Regions from separate parts of the Paenibacillus sp. P3E genome, predicted to be linked through region 1. Evidence: riboswitches for the same ligand, from Rfam matches in the RefSeq annotation. Region 1 holds a riboswitch; the other holds the start of a gene.
The links. A riboswitch is a leader RNA that binds a small molecule or an ion and turns the genes downstream of it on or off. The one in region 1 is predicted to bind cyclic di-GMP.
Positions count from the first base shown of each region.

Region 2: it holds a riboswitch for cyclic di-GMP, as region 1 does, so the genes downstream of both, A3842_RS33690 (choice-of-anchor A family protein) here and A3842_RS27175 (flagellar assembly protein A) in region 1, are expected to answer to the same signal.

Region 1 covers NZ_LVWH01000213.1:3,987-8,097, forward strand. The annotation lists gene A3842_RS27165 (ABC transporter ATP-binding protein) at 1-298, opposite strand, end outside; gene A3842_RS27170 (FUSC family protein) at 597-1,697, shown strand; cyclic di-GMP riboswitch class I at 2,003-2,096, shown strand; gene A3842_RS27175 (flagellar assembly protein A) at 2,199-4,085, shown strand.
Region 2 covers NZ_LVWH01000019.1:10,523-14,633, forward strand. The annotation lists gene A3842_RS04085 (alpha/beta hydrolase) at 1-764, opposite strand, end outside; gene A3842_RS33160 (LPXTG cell wall anchor domain-containing protein) at 1,027-1,389, opposite strand; gene A3842_RS33165 (hypothetical protein) at 1,331-2,350, opposite strand; gene A3842_RS33170 (hypothetical protein) at 2,337-2,492, shown strand; partial or broken gene A3842_RS33690 (choice-of-anchor A family protein) at 2,515-3,342, opposite strand; cyclic di-GMP riboswitch class I at 3,419-3,509, opposite strand.

The sequences.
Region 1 (4,111 bases):
TCAGGTGCGGAAACAGGGCATAATCCTGAAAAACCGTATTGACCTGGCGTTCGTTGGCAGGAATGTGGTTGATCATTTGGCCATTGAGAACGATCGAGCCTTCCGTGGGTTCGGCGAAGCCGGCGATCAACCGCAGAATAGTCGTCTTGCCGCAGCCCGAAGGGCCCAGCAGGGTATAGAACTTGCCGCGTTCGATCTCGAAGCTGACGCCTTTTAGTACCGGCTCTTCATCGTCGTATTGTTTAACCACCTGGTCAAAAGAAATAATAGTGCCTTCCGGGGTAGCTATAGCTAACAACCTCCCTTACCTTATGTAATACAACCTATTTTACCCGCTTCTTGCGGGAGGAAATCGAAATGGCATGCTCAGCGCGAATAAGCGACAGTTCCCCCCTTCCTTCGACATACTTCCATAATATACAGCATAAAGGATAAGTCCTATATATGCGATAGCATTCATTGGTGAAAATCAGCACCGGAAACTTAACAAGTTCGTAAAAATTAAGGCTCTTCCGGCCCGTTTTGCGGTGCTATAATGAAAACGGCTGAAAGTCATTTCATTTTTTCTCTTAATAACCTGAAAGAAGATGACCCTCATGAACGAAGGATTACAGGACCGCCTGGAGAAATTCGGACTGTCTTTATATATGATACGCGTTACACTGGCTGCTTCACTCTCCTGGCTGACGGTGCACACCCTGTACGAGGACAGCTACTTATATTTCGCTCCACTGGCGGCAATTCTGATCACTCAGGGAAGCGTCAAGGCTTCCTTTGAAAAAGGTGTATACCGGATGACCGGCGTTGTGCTGGGCGGAATTGTGAGCTTGATCGTGGGACGATTCTTCGATGTCGGAGCGCTCTCCATTCTGCTGATGCTGCTGGTTGGCATCGGAGTCGCTACTGCCTGCCGGATTAATATCCAAGCCATCTCCCAGGTCGGTGTAACCTCTGTTCTGGCCCTTACCTTCTATCATGACCATTATATCGAGTGGCGGGTCGCCGAAACGCTTATCGGAGTCATTATTGCGCTAATCATCAATATGATTATCGTTCCGCCTAAGGGGTTCGTCAAGGTGAAAGGCTTGGCACTCGAAGGCAGTCTGCTGCTGGCTGATGCCCTAAGCGGCCTTGCGGGTGGCGGACGGGGAGCGCCTCCGGTTTCGGATACGCTGGCACGTTCCGCTTCGCTGCTGGCCAAGAGCGAGCAACAGCAAAAGGAACTACATTATACCCTAACGCATTACCAGTGCCGCAGCGAGCTTCGCGGACTCTCCCAGGCCACTGCACATCTCAAACAAATACAATGCTATGTCAAGGAGATCAGCTCAGAAATTGCGCTGCTGCCAACACATCATGCTGCGGCTGACTGGATGGCAGAGATCGTAACTGCCACCGCAGACTGTATCGCGCTCTATGGTACCAAAACACTCTCAGATGCCGAAAGTCAGCATTCGCTTCCCGAGTCACTGCGCCGGGCCCGTGATCTTCAGCTAGCCTGGTTCTCGGAGCTGCAGGGACAATGCTCACTGACCTCCATCCGCGATCTCGGCGCGGTCTTCTCCCACCTGAACCGGGTGCTGGAGGAAATCGAACAGGCCGACTACGTGGTGATATCAGCCGCACCGCAGAACAGCAAGACTGAGGCAGCCCGCGCTATACACTTCATACAAAAAGGACTCTCCCACAAGCTTTAGGCTTGGGAGCGTCCTTTTTTTCTGGAGTATCGGCCATAATCCCCCGCTAAATCCCCTTTTAGTTTAGAATTCAATAAACAGAAAAAAATCCTTAATTACATTTAATTTACAATAAATCAACAATTAGTTACATTTATCATTATTTATAGTCTAAATCAATTATTCCAGTTGAAAATTCGCTACTTAAGTACTAGAATTAATGTTGTTTGCTGAAGTTTTTATTGGACAGAGTGCCAGTATTGACCATTTTTTTGTCGATTGTAGTCGATTTAAATGGGCCTTGTACTGAGTATATATCATTGATCTATTCCTAAAGGCAAACTGTCTGAAAGGACAGGACGCAAAGCCATGGGCCTAAGAGTACAGTTATTGCTGTTTTATGGTCGCCAGGTTGCCAATAGAGACGCCATTTGGTCGGATATCCCAAGATATCGCATCACGGCTCCATGATGTTCTTTCTGTACAGATACCATTGATTATACGAAAAGTGAGGTTACGAGAATGCCGCAGCATATTATCGAACGTTCACGGTACGAGTTCATTGCTTCCATGCTTCTTGGAAAGCACGATCTCATGGATCTTTATTCTGTGGATGCTCAGACGTTTGGCGGAACAGACAGAGCGAAGAACGGCGTTATCATTATCCAGAACAACCAAATTTTCATCACCCCTCCTCTGCCTGGCGGCATGCCGGCTGTAATTTCAGCTGTCCATCCCGTAATTCTTAAGATCAATGGACAAACCCTCACAGAGCCAACTCCAATCACGTCTGCAGATGATCTCACCTGGGAGATTTGCGAGAAGCCACAATACCAGATTACCGTATCCGATGATAAGCTCAAAGTGTACTTTACGCTTTACCGTGCCGAAAGATATGCCTGGAACCTGGTCAACAGTCCGGCTTCAGCCAATGTCACTGTACGTGCAGAAATGAACCGTGATTCCTTGTTGTCCGTTCTGTCGATAGCGCAGATTATGTCTGGCCTTGAGAAAAGCTCCATTGTCAGCTCGCTCAACATCCCCGCTCTCTATGAGGAGCTGAACAACCCGACCTATCTTCCTGTCTGCATAGCAGAAGGCAAGGCTCCCGTACCCGGGACCAATGCGAGGCTGGAGCTGCTGTTTCCGAAGAAAATAGAAAATGCATTTAAGGGGACATGCCTTTCTGAAGATGAATCCTGCCACGGTGAATTCCTTACTGTCCAGGAAGGCGAAGTGTTTGCACAGAAGCTGCCACCCCAAGAGGGCCTGCCTGGATTCACCGTGTACGGAGGTGTCCTTCCCCCGCCCCCGCCGCGGGACCTTACTCTATTGACCGGACATTATGCGTCACTGCTTCCGGGGGGACAGATCTCTGCCCGCTGTAAAGGCAGACCGCGTATTACCGGAAACGGAACCTTTGTGAAAACGATTGATTTCCCCCAAACCTATGTGGTTCCGCAGAATGATGCCGTGGAACCAGCCACCATCAGGTTCCCGGGAGATGTCATTGCAGCTCATCCTCTGAACAAGAACACGGTGATTGAAGCCTTGGGTAATGTATACATATACGGTGACGTTCACAATTCCAGAATTGCAGCAACAGGCAGTATATTTATCAGCGGCAAGGCCGTCGATAGTGAATTGTATGCCGGAGCGTTCGGCGCCGCACACCACCGTCTGTGCAGCTTTTCTGAGCTGCTGATCCAAGAGATCTCCAGTCTGAGAGAAGCAGCTAAGAACCTTGCCGAGACGGTCGAGTCCACGATGCAGACGGTAAAGTACGGCCTAGTCATTATGCTGCTGCTGGAAAGCAAATATGAGCATCTTCCCCTTCTGATTAGCGATATGCGGGAACTGTTGTCGGACTTGAGCGCTGACTACCCGCAGGATACCAAAATTGTGAGGCACATGATGGATATTTTTCTGAGACCCGGACATTTTACCGACCTCATTACGGATGCGGGAATAGGCTCTTTTCTGAGTCTGCTTAAAAACCTTATCGAGGGAATCTCCCTCATGCAGGAGGAGCAAGTCCGGATCGATATTTCGGGGGCACAGAACAGCATCATTAAATCCGGCGGAGATATCCATATTCATGGGGAAGGGATTGGCCGGAGCACGCTGTGTTCCTGCGGCGATATTTATTTTGCGAAGGATGGTTCCATGTGCTCCGACTCCGCTATGGAAGCAGAGGGAACGATCACAGCTCAGAATGTCAGCGGTGAGTCCCTTCCCGGATCGCTCCTTGTGGCAGGCCAGCAAATCACAGCTAGCGCCATTCATAATGCATCAGTAACCATAGACGGGTATTCCTTAGAGATTGCTAAACCCGGCGGGGGAATTACGTTTACAGCCAAGAGCCTGAAACAAAAATGCAGAGAATCCGGCGCTATTCCCATCGAATAACCACCAGAATCCTCTACATACAGCAT
Region 2 (4,111 bases), on a different contig from region 1:
ATGAACAGTATCGGCACCCGGGCTTTGCGGATCTGCTTCAGCGCCGAAGCCTCTCCGAAGAAATACCCTGCCTTGATGCGGGTGATGAGGCTCGCCATATGTACAAAAGGAAAGCTCGGCAGATGGTACATCCGCCACAGCTGGTAAGACAGCTGCGCTTTGACAGAGGTATATCCGCAGTCAGCTACGATAACTTTTACCTGCGGCGGAAGCTCTTCCCCTGAAGTCATCATCACGGTTGCCCCGCCCATGGATATCCCGTGCAGCACAATCTGTGCCTCCGGCCCGTCCTCCGCGAGAATGTACCCGATCCACTTCAGATAATCCCGGCGCTCCGGCCAGCCGAATCCGATATAATCCCCCTTGCTGTCGCCATGTCCACGGGCATCGGGAATCAGCACATTATAGCCCATGGTCTCATAATAAATTTTGGCGCATGCCCCCATGTCCTTGCCTTTACCGGAATATCCGTGAGCTATAATAGCGGTCCGCCCTGCGGCACGCTCAGACGGCAGATAATAACCTCGCAGCGTCAGCCCGTCATCAGATGTAATTTCAATATTTCTGAAGGTGTGACGGGATACCCACTCCGCCCCTTCCCCCCAGGATGCCCCGGCAACCGGCGGGTCTACCTTAAGATCAGGAGTCTTGGCCAGAAACTCCTTCGGCGCCCGCTTGATCGCAACTCCATAAAAAAAGAATCCTGCATAAGTCACACCACCAGCAATAATCAGCAAGGCGGCAATTATAATTACACTCCACATGTTTGTCACCTTTCTTCGATAAAATGGAATCCCACTTCAGTGTGGCCTTAGCGCTACCCGATTTTCAGCATAGTATAACATGGCTCGAGACCAACTGGAAATGTAGCTGAATTCTGGCAAAATTCATAAAATGACCAAACAAAAGAACAGGACACCTCCATGGTGAAGGGGCCCTGTTCTTTTCACTTGTTATACTGCTGTAGTTATCTTTTTAACCCGCTAAAATATAGTATTCCATTATTTATAACAGTTGCATTTACTTTTACCGTTTGCGTTTATTGCTTCTTGCTGTTCTGCTGAGGAGCAAACCCAAGCCTGCTATTCCCAGACCAGCGATGTAATAAGGTGCCGGACTGGATTCCCCGGTCTGCGGCAGCTTGTCGGGTGTATCCACACTTCCCAAAGGAATCTCATCATCTAGTATCACTTCATCCCCAGACTTCGGTGTTGCTGTTGCTGACGGAGCAGGGGCAGGAGCTGGTGTAGGCTGGAGTGATGCTGTCGGCTGAGATGGAGCGAGCGTTGCCACCGGCCCCAAAGGTAATGGATCATCATTAATTACCGTATCATCTACAATCGTACCGATTATCGTTGTTGGCGTTGGTGTTGGCACAGTTACCGGCACGAAAATGACAGTAGTGTTTGACGTTGGTGTCGGTGTTACTACGCTTGTAGGTGTAGGCGACGGGTTCACCACCGGTGTTGGTGACGTTGACGCGCTTGGTGTTGGTGACGTCGACGCGCTCGGCGTTGGTGATGTTGATGCGCTCGGCGTTGGTGACGTCGATGTGCTCGGCGTTGGTGACGTCGACGCGCTCGGCGTTGGTGACGTCGATGTGCTCGGCGTTGGTGACGCGCTTGGTGGCGCTGTCGGTGTTGGTGTTGTCGATGCGCTTGGTGTTGGCGACGTCGATGCGCTTGGTGTTGGCGACGTCGACGCGCTCGGCGTTGGCGACGCGCTTGGCGGCGCTGTCGGTGTAGGCGTTGCCGATGCACTCGGCGTTGGTGACGGCGATGCGCTTGGTGTTGGCGACGCGCTTGGTGGCGCTGTCGGCGTTGGCGTTGCCGATGCACTTGGTGTTGGTGACGTCGACGCGCTCGGCGTTGGCGATGCGCTTGGTGGCGCTGTCGGTGTTGGTGACGTCGACGCGCTCGGCGTTGGCGATGCGCTTGGTGGCGCTGTCGGTGTTGGTGACGTCGACGCACTCGGCGTTGGTGATGTCGATGCGCTTGGTGTTGGTGACGCGCTTGGTGGCGCTGTCGGCGTTGGCGTTGCCGATGCACTCGGCGTTGGCGTTGCCGATGCGCTCGGCGTTGGCGACGTCGATGCGCTCGGTGTTGGTGATGTCGATGTGCTCGGTGTTGGTGACGCGCTTGGTGGCGCTGTCGGCGTTGGCGTTGCCGATGCGCTTGGTGTTGGTGACGTCGATGCGCTTGGTGTTGGTGACGCGCTTGGTGGCGCTGTCGGCGTTGGCGTTGCCGATGCGCTCGGCGTTGGCGACGTCGATGCGCTTGGTGTTGGTGTTGGCGATGCGCTTGGTGTTGGTGATGTCGATGCGCTCGGTATTGGTGATGTCGATGCGCATGGCGTTGGTGACGTCGATGCGCTTGGTGTTGGTGATGTCGATGCGCTTGGTGTTGGCGATGTCGATGCGCTTGGTGTTGGTGATGTCGATGCGCTTGGTGTTGGCGATGTCGATGCGCTTGGTGTTGGTGTTGGCTTTATAGGTGGTTCCGACCCGTCATATGGATAGTGGTGCATCTGCACATAACCACTGAAAGCTTTTGCGATTAGAGTGCCGTGAAGTTCTGCGTGATCATAAAAGACGCTGGCATGAGGAGCCAGTATGGTGCCTTCAATGGTTGTATTCCCAATATTCAAAGAAGCAGCTTCATAGAAATTGAACAGTACCTTACGGGGTTTGCCTCCCCAGAATTGAAAATTAGGAATCTTCACTGAGCTTCCGCTCACATTAATAACCACGGTGGCATCACCAGTTATATTGAACTGCAAGCCATTGGCATCAGCTAAATCTGCAGCGGCCAAATGAATGACATTATAGGAATCCGGAGCGTTAATGGTGATCTTCCCGTATTCTTTTACAAAAGGCTGTGTCTGCGGCAAAGCGGCTAATTCATCCGAACGCTGTATCAAAAACTGTTCCTCGGCTGCAAAATCAATCGGGGTTCCCTTCCGGGGAGTTTCCTTAAGGTCTGCACGTGTGTTGGTTATACTGCCGCCATATACTGCTGCGCCATATATTGTACCGTCTGTTAGACTGAGATTCTTGCCTGCAACCAGCACATCCCCGCCAGGCGCATCCTTGGATACACCGTATCCTTGCAAAGTAATATTCCCTTCAGCCGCAAGCCTTCCATGAATCTGATCATAAGATTGCGTGAAATCCCCAAATATAAATGCGTTAAAATTGCCGGCAACGCCCAAAACAGGTGTAGGGGTATACGGCATATTGGCCGCTGCGCTAACGTTCCATCCCCAGGTAATCGTACTGCCCAATACCAACACCCCTGCCAGTAGCAGAGCTGCTGCCTTCTGTGTTCTTTTTTTCAATCGCATGCACCTCCTAGTAACTTATTCTATGATTTCGCCAAAAACATATAACAACAAAAAAACCGCCACGAAGGGTTAGCTTCACGGCGGCCGGACGATCATAGCCCCTGCTTGCGGGCATTAGATTCCTGACTTTGCGTCCTGTCCTTTCGAACAGTTTGCGTTTATACATGATGGTGTGTAATTTGGCGATTCTTATGTAGTCTATGACAATTGTTACTTTCGAACTAGTTCCAGTTTATCCCTCAGATACCCCTATTGTCAATCTATTCCTTTAGTATTTTTCCAAGTGCTTGGCACACACAGATATTGGACAACCCCTTTATACAGAAGGGATTATTGCTTTCACACACCATAGCTTCACTCTGGGATACGAATAGCATCAGATCTAAGAGTTACTCTTAAACGTCCCAAACCTGTATTTTATCCGTAATTTAAAATATTAAAAAATAGTATTTTTGAACTATACGAGTACTATTCTGCATACTTGCAATATAACAAAAGAACTGCCACGGAAACAACCGTAAGCAGTTCTTGATCCACCTCTATGTATGCTATATGCGCTCTCGTAATCAGACAATGCGAATATAGCTGATTGGTATGTTACAGCAGTTGAATCCAGCCAATCATCGACATCCATAACGGAATGCTCAAAAATAGACCAAATGCCAAACCACGGCGGAGACTTCCTTCATGACTCATCATCATTCTCCTCTTTGGGGTGCTTTATTTTCTTACGCTTTAATCTTTAATATTTCAATTTTAATATATAATA